4 regions of the Pseudoalteromonas sp. A41-2 genome follow, and region 1 is predicted to be linked to each of the others. Evidence: predicted binding sites of a transcription regulator. Region 1 holds the regulator's gene; each other region holds the start of a gene.
What was found. The regulator sigma-54, encoded in region 1, starts transcription at its own class of promoters, with help from an activator protein. The targets are predictions, from matches to a motif close to GTTGGCACGNNNNTNGNNT.
Positions count from the first base shown of each region.

Region 2: a site for sigma-54 is predicted at 1,889-1,907, ahead of IT970_RS04130 (DUF1328 domain-containing protein). Genes of this name have one in related genera too.
Region 3: a site for sigma-54 is predicted at 2,160-2,178, ahead of IT970_RS08920 (ferritin-like domain-containing protein). Genes of this name have one in related genera too.
Region 4: a site for sigma-54 is predicted at 1,915-1,933, ahead of IT970_RS00080 (EF-hand domain-containing protein). Genes of this name have one in related genera too.

Region 1 is NZ_CP065231.1:448,509-452,884, reverse strand. Features, by position in the region: gene lptC (LPS export ABC transporter periplasmic protein LptC) at 1-244, shown strand, start outside; gene lptA (lipopolysaccharide transport periplasmic protein LptA) at 234-755, shown strand; gene lptB (LPS export ABC transporter ATP-binding protein) at 752-1,477, shown strand; gene IT970_RS02175 (RNA polymerase factor sigma-54) at 1,592-3,088, shown strand; gene hpf (ribosome hibernation promoting factor) at 3,115-3,402, shown strand; gene ptsN (PTS IIA-like nitrogen regulatory protein PtsN) at 3,406-3,858, shown strand; gene rapZ (RNase adapter RapZ) at 3,859-4,376, shown strand, end outside.
Region 2 is NZ_CP065231.1:876,920-881,295, reverse strand. Features, by position in the region: gene oadA (sodium-extruding oxaloacetate decarboxylase subunit alpha) at 1-1,155, opposite strand, end outside; gene IT970_RS04135 (OadG family transporter subunit) at 1,171-1,419, opposite strand; gene IT970_RS04130 (DUF1328 domain-containing protein) at 1,953-2,126, shown strand; gene IT970_RS04125 (hypothetical protein) at 2,179-2,370, shown strand; gene IT970_RS04120 (TonB-dependent receptor domain-containing protein) at 2,572-4,376, shown strand, end outside.
Region 3 is NZ_CP065231.1:1,945,619-1,949,994, reverse strand. Features, by position in the region: gene IT970_RS08930 (ExbD/TolR family protein) at 1-341, opposite strand, end outside; gene IT970_RS08925 (catalase family peroxidase) at 631-1,608, shown strand; gene IT970_RS08920 (ferritin-like domain-containing protein) at 1,666-2,109, opposite strand; gene IT970_RS08915 (LysR family transcriptional regulator) at 2,303-3,241, opposite strand; gene aceK (bifunctional isocitrate dehydrogenase kinase/phosphatase) at 3,258-4,376, opposite strand, start outside.
Region 4 is NZ_CP065231.1:18,715-23,090, forward strand. Features, by position in the region: gene IT970_RS00070 (TrkH family potassium uptake protein) at 1-844, shown strand, start outside; gene IT970_RS00075 (flagellar brake domain-containing protein) at 882-1,544, shown strand; gene IT970_RS00080 (EF-hand domain-containing protein) at 2,015-2,227, shown strand; gene IT970_RS00085 (calmodulin) at 2,292-2,504, shown strand; gene IT970_RS00090 (calmodulin) at 2,651-2,866, shown strand; gene IT970_RS00095 (EF-hand domain-containing protein) at 2,938-3,156, shown strand; gene trkA (Trk system potassium transporter TrkA) at 3,247-4,376, opposite strand, start outside.

The DNA of each region.
Region 1 (4,376 bases):
AAACGATCAGCTTGTATTCGAAGGGGATGTGGTTGCTAAAAACCTTACCCATAATGGCATGATCGAAGATATTAAAGCTGAGAACATTAACATCGACATTGACAAAATGACCATGTTTTCTAAGCAACCTGTCACGCTGACAGGGCCGAATTTAAAAATTACCGGTAAAGGTTTAAAAGCCGATTTAAAAGCCGAAATTGTTGAGTTAACTAACCATACACGAACCATATACTATGACCAATAAACTTAAGAAATTACTCCTGATCCCAAGCTTATTGATTGCGTTTTCTGGCGCAGCTGCTGAGCAGGCTGGCACACCAATCAGCATTAGCTCTGATCGCCAAGAAGGTCAGCTAAAAAATGGCATTGGTATCTTCGAAGATAATGTCGAGATCATACATGGTAACCGTCGTATTACAGCGGATCGACTCGAAGCACATGCAGGTGAAGTTGAAGGCACGGTTGAATTAATTATTGCCACAGGAAAGCCCGCTTACTTTGAAGAAAAACAAGCTGACGGCACTATTATGAGCGCCAGTGCTGAAGAAGTTCGATACGATGTTGCTAAACGCTTATTAACACTCGTTGGCAATGCACAAGTGACTCAAGCAGGCCAAAAAGTCAGTGCCAAGAGCATTACATACGATATGGAACAGCAACTGATAAGTGCCGAGAAAGATGAAAACTCGACCGATCGTGTACACACTATTTTAGTGCCTGTTGATAACAAAAAGAACGATGAAGGCCAGCCATGAGCACACTAAAAGCAGAGCTATTAGCTAAAAGCTATAAGGGTCGCCAAGTTGTAAAAAATGTAGGCCTTGAGGTAGAAGCTGGCAGCATTGTCGGTTTACTTGGGCCAAATGGCGCAGGTAAAACAACCACCTTTTACATGATTGTGGGATTAGTGCCCAGTGACAAAGGTAAAATAAGCATTGATGATAACGACATCACCTTATTGCCAATGCACAGCCGCGCTCGCTTAGGTATTGGCTATTTGCCACAAGAATCATCGATTTTTAGAAAACTGACTGTTTATCAAAACTTAATGGCCATTTTAGAGACCCGTAAAGATCTCAATAAACAAGGCCGCGAAGAAACACTTAACAGTTTACTTGATGAATTTAGCATTCAACACATTCGTGACAGCCAAGGTATGGCATTGTCAGGGGGTGAACGCCGTCGTGTTGAAATAGCACGTGCACTGGCCGCTGACCCTAAATTTATTTTGCTCGATGAGCCTTTTGCTGGTGTTGATCCTATTTCAGTGTTAGATATAAAGAAAATTATTGAGCACTTAAAAAATCGTGGTATTGGTGTATTAATTACTGACCACAATGTGAGAGAAACCCTTGATGTTTGTGAAAAAGCCTACATTGTTTCTCATGGGGAGCTAATTGCATCAGGTACACCTGAACATGTGTTAGCCGACCAAACTGTACGCGATGTGTATCTAGGCGAGCAATTCAGGCTTTAAATACGCCACCGACTAGAGCATCTGCTAGACTTATAACAATGACAATAAATCAAATAAATAGTTAACGGCATCGTTCTATTGTTTGATAAGACTAAAAAGGATTGTTAGGGATACATGAGGCAATCATTACAGCTGCGCATGGGCCAGCAACTTACAATGACTCCACAACTGCAACAGGCTATCCGTTTGTTGCAGCTCAGTACATTGGATCTCCAGCAAGAAATTCAAGAAGCGTTAGACTCTAACCCTTTGCTTGAAGTTGAAGAAGCAGATTATGCAGAAGAGAGTATTGGCAAGAACGAGCAGAAAGCCGAATCTGACGATACCCAACTAAGCGCGTCGGCTGACGAAGCTGCGAGCGAGTACGAGCAAGAAAGCAGTGATGCCCTCAACAAAGACACCGTAAGTGACGACTTAGCAATGGATGTTACGTGGGATGAGTACATGAGTGCTGCCCCATCAAGTTCCTCAGGTCCAATGCCTGAAGATGAATCAATTTACCAAGGCGCATCAACCGAAACTCTCCACGAATACCTAATGTGGCAGTTACAACTGACTCCATTCAGCCCAACAGACGAAGCGATTGCCGTTGCGATTGTTGAGGCAATTGATGATTCGGGTATTTTAACCGTAAGCTGCGAAGACATTGTTGAAAGCTTCAATCAAAATAACGATGAAGAAGAAATCGAACTTGATGAAGTCGAAGCTGTCTTAAAAAGAATCCAATTATTCGATCCTGTCGGTATTGGCGCACGTAGTTTACAAGAATGTTTGTGTATTCAATTACGCCAATTCGATGCTGACACCCCCTATTTAGCTGAAACTAAAATGGTGTTATCAGAACATATTGAATTATTAGCGAGTCGTGACTATCGCACTTTGATGAAAAAGACTAAGCTTAAAGAAAGTGAGCTGAAAGAAGTCATGACATTGATCCACAGCTTAAATCCAAAGCCTGCGGATACCATTGTTAGAGAAGAATCTGAATACGTGATACCCGATGTATCCGTAAAAAAAATAAAAGGCCGTTGGGTAGTTGAACTAAACCCAGACTGCATGCCGAAAATCAGAGTGAATAGCCACTATGCGGCGATGTCACGTTCTGTAAAATCAAGCAGTGATAGCCAATTTATTCGCTCTCATTTACAAGAAGCAAAATGGTTTATTAAAAGCTTAGAAAGCCGTAATGACACGTTATTAAAAGTGACTAACTGTATTGTTCAACAACAACAGGCTTTCTTTGAACATGGTCCTGAGGCCATGAAACCCATGGTATTAAATGATGTCGCAGAAATGGTCGAAATGCATGAATCAACAATTTCGCGAGTAACAACACAAAAATACATGCATACCCCGCGGGGAATTTTTGAGTTGAAATATTTCTTCTCCAGCCATGTAAGCACTGAAAATGGGGGTGAGTGTTCATCTACGGCAATTCGCGCTTTAATCAAAAAGCTAATCGCCGCAGAAAACACAGCTAAACCATTGAGTGATAGCAAAATTGCAGATATATTGGCTGAGCAAGGAATTAAAGTAGCTAGACGGACAATAGCAAAATATCGAGAGTCTCTAGCAATACCTCCGTCGAATCAGCGTAAGAGTCTGATTTAGACGTTTTACATAGAAGGAAAATGCTTATGCAACTAAATTTAACTGGTCGTCATGTAGAAATCACAGATTCATTAAGAGACTATGTAAACACCAAGTTTGCGAAACTAGAAAGGCATTTTGACCACATTAATAATGTTCATGTCATTCTAGATGTAGAAAAACTAAGCCAAAAAGCAGAAGCAACTTTACATGTAAACGGAGGCGAGTTATTTGCCTCTACTGAACACCAAGATATGTATGCAGCCATCGACTCGTTAATCGATAAACTTGATCGTCAAGTAATTAAACACAAAGAGAAATTAGCTCGACACTAAATTATGAAACTTAGTTCACTTACTAACCAGGACTGCAGCAAAGCTGCGGTCCTTTTTAATAGCAAAAAAAGAATTCTCGAATTTATCAGCGAACTGGCTCATGAGCAGCTCCCTCATTTATCTCAGCAAGATATACTCAATGCCCTATTGAACAGAGAAAAATTGGGCAGCACAGGTATTGGCCGAGGTATTGCGATTCCACATGGTCGTATGAGCGGTGCAGATCAGCCACACGCATTTGTAATTGTGAGTGAGTCACCTATAAATTTTGACGCAATTGATAATCGTCCAGTGGATATTTTTGTCGCACTCATCGTACCAGATGGTGACTGTCAACTTCATCTAAAGACCTTATCAACAATTGCTGATAGACTTAAAGACAAAGAATTTTGTAAACAGCTACGCAGTGCTAAAACAGATAGTGATCTGTTTAAAGTCATTGCATCAGAGGCATAAATGGAATTAATTATTATCAGCGGTCGCTCTGGTTCAGGTAAATCGGTCGCTTTACGAGTACTTGAAGACTTAGGCTATTACTGCGTTGATAATATTCCTGTAAACCTACTTCCTTCGTTAGTACGCAGTGTGTCAGATAATTACGACAAAATTGCTGTAAGTATCGATGTGCGTAACCTGCCGAAAGAACAGCAAGAATTTAACGATATTCTTGAGTATTTACCGGGCTTTGCAAAACCCACGTTGTTTTATTTAGATAGTGATGATCAAACACTGATCAAACGGTTCTCTGAAACTCGCCGCTTACACCCATTATCGATTGACTCGCTGCCGCTTGATTTAGCGATTAAACAAGAAAAAGTATTACTGGATGTTTTGATCACCCGTGCCGATTTTATGATTGATACGACCGATCTCAGCGTACATCAGCTTGCCGAATCTATTCGCGAAAAAATACTGGGTAAAAAAGACAAAAAGCTCATTATTACTTTTATGTCGTTTGGCTTTAAGCACGGTAT
Region 2 (4,376 bases), 430 kb from region 1:
TTGCAGCTCTTTATTCATTGGCGCTGGTGTCGCACCATATTCACCTTTAAGTACACCGGCAGTTTCTTTAGTGATTGTTTTATAACGCTCACCAGTTAATACATTAAGTACCGCTTGTGTTCCTACTATTTGTGAGGTGGGTGTAACAAGCGGAATGAACCCTAAGTCTTCACGAACACGCGGGATCTCAAGTAATACTTGGTCTAATTTATCTGCTGCACCTTGCTCTTTAAGCTGGTTTTCCATGTTAGTTAACATGCCGCCAGGCACTTGTGCGAGTAAAATTCGACCATCAACCCCTTTTAAGCTGCCTTCAAATGCCGCATACTTTTTGCGAACATCACGGAAGTACGCAGCAATTTCTTCAAGTTGATTTAAATCGAGTTCAGTATCGCGCTCTGTGCCTTCAACAATTGACACAATTGTTTCAGTGGCACTGTGGCCATACGTCATACTCATTGACGATATTGCGGTATCAAGCATATCAATACCTGCATCAATTGCTTTTTGATATGTTGCAGTGCTAAGCCCTGTAGTCGCATGACATTGCATAGCAATCGGAATTGAAACTGTCTCTTTCAACCCTTTAATGAGTTGCTCACACTCATACGGTTTTAATAAACCCGCCATATCTTTAATACAAATAGAGTGACAACCAAGCTCTTCTAATTGTTTAGCAAGTTTTAACCACATATCAAGCGTATGAACAGGGCTTACCGTATACGAAATAGTCCCTTGCGCGTGCGCTCCCACTTTAACAGCCGCTTTAATCGCCGTTTCTAAGTTACGTACATCATTCATCGCATCGAAAATACGGAATACATCAACACCATTTTTATGGGCGCGTTCAACAAATTTTTCAACAACGTCATCAGCATAGTGGCGATAACCTAAAAGGTTTTGACCGCGTAATAACATTTGCTGTTTAGTGTTTGGCATTGCCGCCTTTAGCTCACGGATACGCTGCCAAGGGTCTTCACCTAAATAACGGATACAGGAGTCAAAAGTAGCTCCCCCCCATGATTCAATAGACCAATAACCTGCATGATCAAGCTTTTCGGCAATAGGCAGCATATCATCTAGGCGCATACGCGTTGCTAAGAGAGATTGATGCGCATCACGCAATACTAATTCGGTTAGTTTTAATTTAGCCATGTTCAAGCTGCTCCGTTATTGTTGTTTATTTCTAAATTGAGCGATAGCAGCGCTGATAGCTGCAATATGTGCCGGTGGTACCCCTTGCTGAGGCTGTAATTTTGCGGTTCGGACTGGAACTGAGCTCGCAGAGTTTTCAAATCGCCCCAACAATTTCGACATCAGCAGTACGGCTGAAATCAAAATACTGAGAAAGATAAATACACCCACCATACCCGTTAGCATTAAGCTGGCTGCGGTTGTAAGTAAGCCACCAATATCCATACTGCTCCCCTCGCTACTCAGAATAAAAAAACACTTAAATCGAATATTTATACATTCATAATAACAAACAAAACTTATTTTTAAAGCTTTATTGTCAATTGGTAAAACCAATTAATTACAGGGTAACACATCAAACAATTAATTAACACCAAGCCATTACGGCAATTAACTACCCAATATAGACGATAAAAATACTCAATATAGTCAAAAGTTATATGTAAAAATAGTTAACTGTGTAACGTAGCAGCGTAAAAATCAGCTAAAGCAAGGGGTTTGGTAACTTGTATGCCATACAGGTTAAATTGGTCTTACCAAGAAAACATAATCACAGGCGTCCACTTTCAGCATAGAAGTTGAAAAATTATCACTATGAATAAGTTACATGATCACTCGTAATAATTACCAAACGACACGCCACAAAAAAAACCGAGAACAAAACTAACAAATTGAAAAATAAGGACTTTAAAACTTTGGTATGGAACTCGCTTCAGTCTAATCAACCGAAACGAAATTAAATAACCAAGGAGAACATTATGTTACGCTGGACAGTTACTTTTTTAGTTATAGCGCTAATCGCTGCAGTGTTAGGTTTTGGCGGTATTGCAGGGGCCGCAGCAGGCATAGCTAAAATCATATTTTTTATATTCTTAGTTTTACTTGTTATTTCACTTATATCAGGTGCTCTTAGAGGCAATGTACCTAAGTAATAACAAACCAACAGCAATTTACTTTACTAATTTATTTACAAGGAATTTCATTATGAAAAATTCAACTTTAAAAGCAGCTACTATTGCCCTATTTTCAGCTTTATTTATTATGGGGTGTGAAGACAACACAGCAGAAGAAGCTGGTGAGCGCATTGATGAAGCAGTAACCGACGCTCAAAATGCAGTAGAAGATGCATGCGAAGAAGTTAAAGAAGGTGTAAAAGCAGAAGAAACTAACTGCTAAAAATAGAGACTTTACGAAAAAAAGCGGCTTTATAAGTCGCTTTTTTTCGTAAAGCATTGGTATTTTTGAAAAACATATACAAAATAACGAAGTATTTTTTTACTTTTACCTAATATGTATACTAAGCTGATATTGCTAAGAATGGACTATCAGCAGTATTCCATTGTTTTCTAGCCAACTATAATTTATTGGGAGATAACAATGTTAACCAGCAAACTATCTAATGCTATAAGATTAGCAATTAGTACAGGCTTCGTGTCATCAGTTTTACTGTATGCACCAACAAGTTCAGCCGAAGAAGAAACTGAAGCAAAAAAAGATCTCGAAGTGATATCAGTCACCGGTAGTCGGATTAGACAACCTGGTGCGGTCTCTGCAAGCCCTATTGTTTCAATTGGAGAAAAAGAACTAGGTTATCAACAAGAACCTGAAGTAGAGCAAATCCTTAGAACCCTTCCCTCTACAATCCCTGGAGACGGTAGTAACGTAAATAATGGCTCTGGCGGTGCCGCAACCATTAACTTAAGGGGCTTAGGTTCACAACGCTCTTTAGTGTTAATGAATGGTCGCCGGATGATTCCATACAACTATAATGGGTCTGTTGATAGCTCAACAATCCCCACAGCCCTCATTGAAAGAATTGACATTATTACCGGTGGTGCCTCTGCGGTATACGGCTCAGATGCGATTGCAGGTGCTGTGAATGTAGTCTTAAAAGATGACTTCCAAGGCGTTGATTTAGACTTTAAGCACTCTGAAACAGGTGATGGTGATGGCGATAAAGACAGCATAGCCCTGACAATCGGCTCTAATTTAGAAGATGATAAAGGCAATGTGGTTCTCTCTTTAGGCTGGAGCCAACGTGATCAAATCTTACTGGGTGACCGTCCGCTGGGCCTACTCGGTATAGAAACTAAAACAGGTGCTAACTACGAGCAATTCCTCAATGGTGAACCCCCAATTCCAGCACCAGCAGATTGTAGCGGTCCAAACTCTGTTGAAAGTGGCGGTTCAACAACTGCATTCCCTACGAGATTTGCGATTGTAGGTGCGGGTACAACAGGTTCTGGGCAATTTAGAAATGACGGAACATTGCAACCAGACACCTGTAGTGTATTTAACTTTAACCCTTATAACTTCTACCAAACACCTTCAGAGCGTTATTCTGCTACAGCCATTGCTAAATATAACTTAACTGATGAGCATAAAGTATATTCAAGCTTCAACTACACAAATACCAGTGTTGATACTCAGGTCGCACCATCTGGAACATTTGGTTCAAGCTTCAACTTACCGCTTGCTAATCCACTAATTGGTGACCAAGCTAGACAATTTATGATTGACGGAGCAACAGCAGCTCTGGCAGCTGGAAGCTTAGATGATAGCAACTGGCAAGACGTCAATGGCAATGGTATCGTTGATAGTGAAGACTATTTAAAAGTTCAACTTCGTCGTAGAACGTTAGAACTTGGCGCAAGAACAGAACGTTATGACAGTGCGCAATTCCAACTTGTAACTGGTGTGACAGGTTTCTTCCTTGATGACTGGGAATACGATGTTAGCTACCAATATGGTGAATCTAACAGAACCACAGTGCGTGGCGGCTATACTAACCTAACTAATATTCAAAATGCTCTTGATACAACAGATGGTGTCACTTGTAAAAATGGTGATTCTAGCTGTGTGCCAATCAATTTATTTGGTGGTTTCGGTACAATCACTGAAGAAATGGCAGGATACGCTCAAGCAATCGCCCTGCAACAGCAAAAATACAGCCAAGAAATTTTCACCGCAACGGTTAATGGCGCCATTAATTTTATCGAAATTCCAGGTGCAGGTGCGCCACTTTCGATGAGCTTTGGTTATGAAAATCGTCGCGAAAAAGGCCTTTTTGAACCGGATGAATGTTTAAAACTTGCCCCTGCAAGCTGCCAAGGGGGAGCCGGTGGTAACCAGCTACCGATTTCGGGTGGCTTTAAAGTTGATGAGGTATTTTTAGAAGGTTA
Region 3 (4,376 bases), 1.5 Mb from region 1:
AAGGTGACTAAGGTTTTGTGGCTGCTTTGCTCACTTGCAGTTACTTGCACCTGTGTCATTTCAAACTGTGCGGCAAATAACGCGAGGTTAGCTATAATTTGCTCTGGTGTTATAAGTCGGTTTGCAAAGTAAATACTGTCGTTTTCAGTAATAGTAAATTGCGCTTGTTTTTTTGGGTTTTCAAGAGTTGGTTTTGCTAAAGGGCGATTGACTTCTATAGCGCGCTCTTTAACAAATGAGGTTGTAACGATAAAAAATATCAGCAATATAAATACAATATCGAGCATCGGGGTCATATCTACATCAGCGTTTGCAGTGGTTTTTTTAGGTTGTTTCACCATAATTAGGTCCTTGTTGTTTTTGACCAAGCCACAAAATTTACGATTAAGTGGACTAGCCATAGTCGTGTTAAGAACACGGATTATTTTTAAAATGCTGGGCGCCACAGCCATTTTTCGGATCCTAAATTTAAAGTTAGCAGCTTTTAAAAATACTGTAGTTAAATAAATATTCTAAGTTTATTAAATGTTTGTAGCGTTTTTGTTGGTAAAAATATTTATTAACTTTGATGAAATCATTTCGAGGTTTGTCAGGTCATTGTTGTTGGAACTAAGTTTAAAGGATGGATAAATGCTAAAAATTAAGTCTTTAGTTTGTGCTATGTGCCTTGTTTTACCGACAGCAAGTTTTGCTGAGCAATCAGTTAACGGGCAAGATTTCATAAATTTATTTGAGAAGCTTTCAGGTAAGCAGCCCGGAATTAGAAAAGGTCACGCCAAAGGTGTATGCGCTGTGGGCACATTTACACCTAATCAAGCAGCAAAACAGTATTCAATCAGTCCTTTATTTAACGCACCGTCAAAAGCAAATATTCGTTTTTCTATGGGTGGGGGTAACCCTAATGCTGATGAAACATCACGTTCTCCGCGAGGAATAGGGGTGCAGTTTGTGCTAGAAAATGGGGATGTGCACAATATTGCAGGGCTAACTACGCCAGTATTTGCAGGTAACAGCCCTGAAGCATTTTTTGGTTTGCTAAGTACCTTAGTACCTGACGAAAAAACAGGTGAAATCGATTTTGCAAAAGTGAAAGCATACAGAGAGCAAAACCCGAGTACGTTAGGACAATTTAATTGGCTACAAAGCCATAACCCGCCAGCATCGTATGTGTCTTCACGTTATTTTGGTGTGCATACCTTTTACATGGTTGATGAAAAGGGCACTAAGCAAGCTTTTAGATGGACCATGGTGCCAGAAGCGCAAGAACAAGTACTAACTGAAGAACAAATGAAAGCATTACCTAAATCATTTCTTGCTAAGCGACTTGAAGAGGATTTAGCGAAAGGGAAAGTTCATTACCGTTTTCAAGCTGAATTAGCCGAGCCGGGTGATGCATTAACGGATCCTTCAGTGCAATGGCCTGCTGATCGCAAAACAGTTAATTTAGGAAAGCTCACGATAGAATCCACGGGTGAATCAGGGTGTGATTTAACTAATTACGACCCAAATCTGCTTTCACAAGGCTTTATGCCAAGTGAAGATGAAGTGTTAAAGCTGCGCTCAACTGCTTATGCTATTTCATTTTCAAAACGTATTACTGGGCAATAACGTTCTTTAAATTTTCAATATGAAGCCCAGTTATGCTGGGCTTCATATGATTAGCAGTTAATGCTTTTTCATTTTACTCATTTCGGCATGACAGCTTTGAATAGTTAGCAGGGTTTTTGATAACGCTGCTTCACAGTCGTGGGGTTGAGGTTTTTTGAGCGCACTTTTTATTTCTGCGAGTGTTTTGTCTTCGACTTCTTCAAGCTCACTGACGTAGGTTGCATCTTTGTCTGCACCGAGTTTAGTGATTAAAGATGTGTAAGCTTTACGAGCTTCTACCGCAAAGTCTGAGCCATTTTCACGGTGACCTGTTTGGTTGATGGCGTATGGCTGTAAACGTTCAATACTTACTTTACGGGCATCGATCATGCGCTGAAATAACGCGACGATACTGGGGTCTGAAACTTTTTCCTGTGCTTTTTCATAAAAATCGATACCACTATTCATAACTTGAATGATATCTGCAATATGATGAACGTCATGTCCTTGATGTGTTTGCATAATGACCTCTCTAATAATATAGACTGAATTAAAACAATGCTCTCTACATGAAGCAAAGCATGTTCCAATCCCTAACATAAAAGTATTATCATTAATAATCAGAGTGTTACATTTTTATTTTGAGATAAAGAGAGTTTGGTACGCCCATATAAAAAGGCGTACCAGCAATAATTACAGGTTAATAGGTAAAATATTACTTAAGCTCATTGGCCACTTCAGCTACTTTTTGTCTAAGCCAAATATGGCTGGCATCACGGTGTAAAAGAGGGCTCCAAATCATGTCGAGTTCAAAAGGCGGAATAGGGAAAGGTGGCTCAAGAATTTTTAATCCCGGATCATCTAAATAAATATTCGCCGCTTTTGATGGCAGTGTGGCCACTAAATTCTGCTCTTTAGCCAGGTGAATGGCGACATGATAGTTTCGAGTAAAGGTTGCAATATTCCGGTGCTTACCAAAATGAGCAAGCGCTTCGTCTACCCAACCTAACTTTTGGACATCTTTTGGATCCATACCTACGCCAACACCAAAACCTGTTTTACTTACCCAAATATGGCGCGCTTTTAAGTAACTATCGAGACTGAAGTCTTTAATAATAGGGTTGTCGGCTTTTACTAAGCAGCAAAAACTGTCTTTCCAAATTTGTTTGTAGTGAAACGATTGGGGTAAGTTTTCAAAGCGGTTAATTGCCATGTCGACCTTGCCGTTTTCAACGTCATGAAACGTAACGTCACTGGGGGTCAGGATATCAAGCGTGGTGTCAGGCGCTTCTTCGTGTAACTTACTAAGTAGTTTGGGCGCAAGGGTACTGGCCGCATAGTCACTGGCCATAATACGAAATACACGTTTGCTTTGAGATGCTTCAAATTCACGGTTAGGAGCGAGTGTTTCTTCTAACGTCATTAAAATACCGCGTATGACAGGTTGTAGCTCTTTAGCACGCTCTGTCGGCACCATCCCTTCACTGGTGCGTACCAAAATCGGATCATTAAATAAATTTCTCAGGCGCTTTAAACCGTTACTCATTGCGGGTTGTGTAATGCTTAACTGATTAGCCGCTTTGGTTACATTGCACTCTCTGAGTAATGTATCTAGGTAAACAAGTAAGTTTAAATCTATTTTACTTATATTCATTCTGTGTCCTTGGTGTTTACCAATAATGGATAAATCGTTGTGCAGCAGGGTAAGGGTAAATGTGGCTTACCACGCCTTGCTTAATATTATATTGAGCTTGTCGCCAATAAGCGGGGTCTTCAAGCTCTGGGTGTGTACTTAATAAATAGTGTTTGTACACAGGGTTAGCCGTAACAAAGGTGCACAATTGCTCAGGAAATACGTCTTGCGGTGCCACTGAATAACTTTGCTCATTCGTTAAGTAGTCATCGTATGACTTGGCTTTTGGTAAGGCACGAAAGTTCATATCAGTTAAATATTGCACTTCATCGTAGTCATAAAAAATAACGCGGTTATGCTTACTTACCCCAAAGTTTTTCAATAGCATGTCGCCTGGAAATATATTCACGGCTATCATTTCTTTTAATGCTTGACCATATTCTTCAATGGCTTCAAATGCTTGTTGTTCACTGGCATTTTCAAGGTATATGTTTAATGGTGTCATGCGCCGCTCAATATATAAGTGTTTTATGATCAGCCAGTCACCTTCAATAATCATTGAAGAGCCGATTGTTTTATGCAGCTCTGCTAACAATTTACTATCAAAACGACTCAGAGGAAATACGACGTTAGAATACTCTATAGTATCGGCCATGCGTCCGACACGATCATGACTTTTAACTAATTGATAGCGTTTAAGCACGGTATCGCGCCCAAACGGTTTGCTTTCGCCAAAGGTGTCTTTAATCACTTTAAACACATAGCCAAAGGATGGCAGAGTAAATACCATCATCACCATACCCGGTGTGCCAGGGGCAATAACTAATTGATCGTTTGAGTTATTTAAATGCTGTAAGAACTCACGATAAAACTCGGTTTTACCTTGCTTATGAAAGCCAATTGCATTGTAAAGCTCTGCCAATGTTTTGTTGGGCATTAATTGATTTAAAAAACGAACTAATGCAGAAGGAGCATGCGTTTCAACCATAAAATAGGCGCGGGCAAAACCAAAGATAACCCGCATTTGTGATGATTTCGTCAGCAACGCATCAAGGTATAAGCCTTTATCCTCATGGTGTAAAACAGCAATGATAAAAGGTTGTACGCCACTTTCAGACACCACTCGGCCAACAATGTAAGCGGCTTTATTTCGGTA
Region 4 (4,376 bases), 430 kb from region 1:
GGGTATGGATTGGTTTGATGCGATTTGTCATGCTTTCTCAACCATCGCAATTGGGGGATTCTCTACATACGATGCGTCTATGGGGCAATTTGACAGCCCATTAATAAACTTTATTTGTGTGGTGTTTTTGCTGATTGCGGCGATTAACTTTTCGTTGCACTACGCTGCGGTCTCCTCGCGCAGTATTCGTGTTTACTTGCGCGACCCTGAATTTAAAGTGTTTTTACTTATTCAGTTAGCGCTAGTGATTATTTGTTTTACGGTACTCTCTTCTAATAATATTTATGCAGATGGTGATGAAACGCTCGATCAAGCAATGTTTCAAGCTGTCTCAATGAGTACTACCGCGGGCTTTGCGACAGATAATTTTTCTGCTTGGCCATTGTTCTTACCTATCTTACTTATTTTTTCGAGCTTTATCGGCGGCTGTGCGGGCTCGACGGGCGGCGGTATGAAAGTTGTAAGGGTTTTCCTTCTGTACTTGCAAGGGATACGTGAATTAAACCGCTTAGTTCACCCGCGGGCTATATACTCTATAAAGCTCGGTCGTAAAGCGCTCCCCGATAAAGTGGTCGAAGCCGTTTGGGGGTTCTTTTCTGCTTATGCACTGGTTTTTGTTATTATCATGCTGGCCTTAATGGGCACAGGCATGGACAATATAAGTGCTTTTTCAGCGACGGCGGCGTGTTTAAACAACTTAGGCCCAGGTTTGGGTGAAGTCGCGGCGCATTATGGCGCGATATCTGATACGGCAAAGTGGTTGTTAACAATCGCGATGGTGTTTGGTCGTCTTGAAATATTCACTTTATTAGTTTTATTTACCCCAACATTCTGGCGCGGTTAAGGTTTTATTTGGTTATTTTTCAAGGAGTAGAGAAACAATGCCAAAAACGCAGCAGCAACTTAATTTAGAAAAACTAACCTATATACCCGCAGGGAGTGTGGTCGATGTTGAAATAATAACTGCGACAGAAAGTAAGCGTGTCAAAATTGAATTTATTGGCTTACTTAACGAGCAGTACATCATACTTAACTATCCCCCTGTAAAACGTTTGCCGAATGCGGGTGACTTTATCAAAGAGGGGGTTATGGTGATTGTTCGGGCTGTTTTAGAAAGCGGGGGTGGGCAGGTTATTGCATTTCGTCAGCAGATAAAAGCCGTTGCTTCACACCCTTGTCGATTGATATTTTTACATTTTCCCCAACAAGTACAACTCTTTAGCTTGCGCAGCGAAGCGCGGATCCCCACTTTGTTTCCCGCCAAGCTTGTTATAGATGAACAAGTATATGAAGGCGTAATTAAAGACATTTCACTTGCCGGTGTGCAATTTGAGATTAACAGCGAGGCCGACCTTAGTCATTTGAAAGCACAAGCGTGTCAGGTGGTGCTCAGTAAACGTGAATTTACAGGCAAGGTATGCAGAGTCCGCAAACGAGAGTCGGGCTATCAGTTTGGTGTGCAGCTCAATACCAGTGAAAATGAAATGAACGTCTTTATGAAAGAGCACCTCATAGACCTTTCGGTATTAGAGATAACGAGTTAACGAGCATTGATTCGCCATTTTGCAACAAAATGACTGTTTTTCACTTTTTCTCTAAAAATTAATCAAAAATAATCGATATAAATATATAAAACCCATTTAAATCAGATGATTAAGCGTTAAAAATATTTTTATTTTTTTTGAGGCGTGTTGCCATTCATCTACGGTTTAGCCCCCACACGCAATATTTTCTCTGTTTTAGTGACAAAAAACGGCAGATGTCTCTGTTTTTGCTTTTTTAACTTATTGATTAATAGATAAAAAATTTTCTCACCTCATTGCTTGTTGCTAAAAAGCAACAAAATAACAGCCAGTTTTCCCCTAATTTACTAAAAAACAAACTTAACCTCATGATTTATAGCGTTTTTTAAACTTTGGCATTGAAGTTGAAATAGTTAAAGCGAACACAGAGAAAGTTGATTTAGGAATTAGTCCTCTATCGCAGTTTAGACAACATTGAAGGAATAGTGATTATGAAAACGTTACACAAAACATGTGCAATTATTGCCCTTGTCGCTTCATCAACTGCATTTGCAGCGGTGGATTTTGAAACGCTAGATGTCGATGGCGATGGAGCAATCAGTAAAAGCGAAGCATCTGTAAGCTCACCGTTAATGAGCCAGTTTAAAGAGCTTGATACCGACGGTAATGGCGAACTATCAAAAGAAGAGTTCGCGAAAGCATAATTTCAGTGTAAGGACACATTGAAAAGGACTTCTTACTTAAAGCTACTATTTGAAGGATTACATTATGAACACAGTAAATAAAACATTAGCCCTTGTGGCACTTATCTCTTCATCAGCCGCATTTGCGATGAGCGATTTCGAAACGCTAGACGTTGATGGCAATGGCGTTATTAGCCAAAGCGAAGCATCCGTCGATGCAGAGCTAATGAGTAAGTTTAGCGAATTAGACACTGACGGTAACGGTGAGTTATCAAAACAAGAATTTTCAAAAGCTTAATGAAATTAAGCAAGCCAAGTTATCTAGCTGATTAGTTCTGAGCTGCCAAAGACAGCCTAAATGGATAAGGGAATCCATGACAAAGAACAACCAGGAGCGTGTGATCAGCTAACACTTTTTTAGTTAAATATTGAAGGAATATGATTATGAAGACAGTAAATAAAACACTAGCCCTAATTGCACTTGCATCTTCTTCAGCTGTTTTTGCTGCCACTGACTTTGATACATTGGATGTAGATGGCGATGGCGTGATAAGCAAAAGTGAAGCATCAGTCGACGCAAAAATCATGTCACAATTTAAAACACTGGATGTCGATGGTGATGGCGTACTGACTGAAACAGAATTTTCAGCGGCCGAGTAACAAAGCCAATTTCCACTAAACAGGGATCTCAGAAACGGACTTCACTCTTTTCAAATTTTGAGGCAGTTATTATGAAACACATCAACACAACATTGGCTATTTTAGCATTAGCAACGTCATCAGCAGCGTTTGCTCAAGGCGTCAGTTTTTCTACATTTGATACCAACGGCGATGGCGTGATCAGCAAAGAAGAAGCATCTGTAAATATGCAGCTTGAAAAACTATTTCCTGAGCTTGATAGCGATGGTAACGGAGAGCTTTCAAAAGAAGAGTTCGCACAGATTCAATAGGTTCGTAACCAGAGACTCTGGTTAACTACTTTCACTTCAAGAGTCGTAAAGCAGCCGTCATGGCTGCTTTTTTATTTTCATGTTTTTGGTCTATAAGAAAATAGCGCTAACTTGGAACAGCTTTTCAACAACCGTGATGTGTTTCTTGTCGATTAGGAACATGATCACATGGTCACCCGACTGAATCACCGTATCATCATGAGCAATGAGTACATCGTCATTACGCACAATTGCACCAATAGTGGTGCCTGCGGGTAGCTTGATATCGGCAATCGCGCGGCCAACAACTTTCGATGTATGTTCATCGCCATGGGCTACGGCTTCAATTGCTTCAGCCGCGCCTTTACGTAATGAATAAACGTTAACGATATCACCGCGGCGAACATGCGTTAACAGAGCTGAGATAGTCGCTTGTTGTGGTGAAATGGCAATATCTATTTCACCGCCTTGAACGAGGTCAACATAGGCGCCGCGTTGGATCAGCACCATGGTTTTTTGTGCGCCCATGCGTTTAGCAAGCATGGCCGACATAATGTTTGCTTCGTCGTCGTTTGTAACAGCAATGAACACATCAACTTGTTCAATGTGCTCTTCTGAGAGCAGTTCTTGATCAGAGGCATCACCACAGAACACAACGGTATTGTCGAGTAACTCAGAGAGCTGTGCCGCACGTTCTTTATTACGCTCAAGAAGTTTAACACTGTGATTTTTTTCTAGTGAGCGCGCCAAACCTGCACCAATATTACCCCCACCTGCAATCATGATTTTCTTGTATGAGCGTTCAAGTTTTTGCAGCTCATTCATGACCGCTCGAATGTGTTTTGTTGCGGCGATAAAGAACACTTCATCGTCAGCCTCAATCACGGTTGTGCCGAGTGGTTTAATTGCTTTACCTTGTCGGTAAATTGCTGCTACACGGGTTTCTACATTGGGAATATGTTCTTTCAATGCCGACAGCGCATACCCAACTAATAAGCCACCATAGTAAGCTTTTACTGCAACCAGTGATAACATACCATCAGCGAACTGCAGCACTTGTAAAGCACCCGGATAGTCTATTAATCGACGAATATACTTAGTCACTAAGGCTTCTGGAGCAATGTAGTGATCAACCGGTAAGTCGTCATTATGGAACAGCTTTTCGCGGTACTTTAAGTATTGCTCTGAGCGAATACGCGCAATTTTGGTGGGCGTATTAAAAATACTGTAGGCGACTTGGC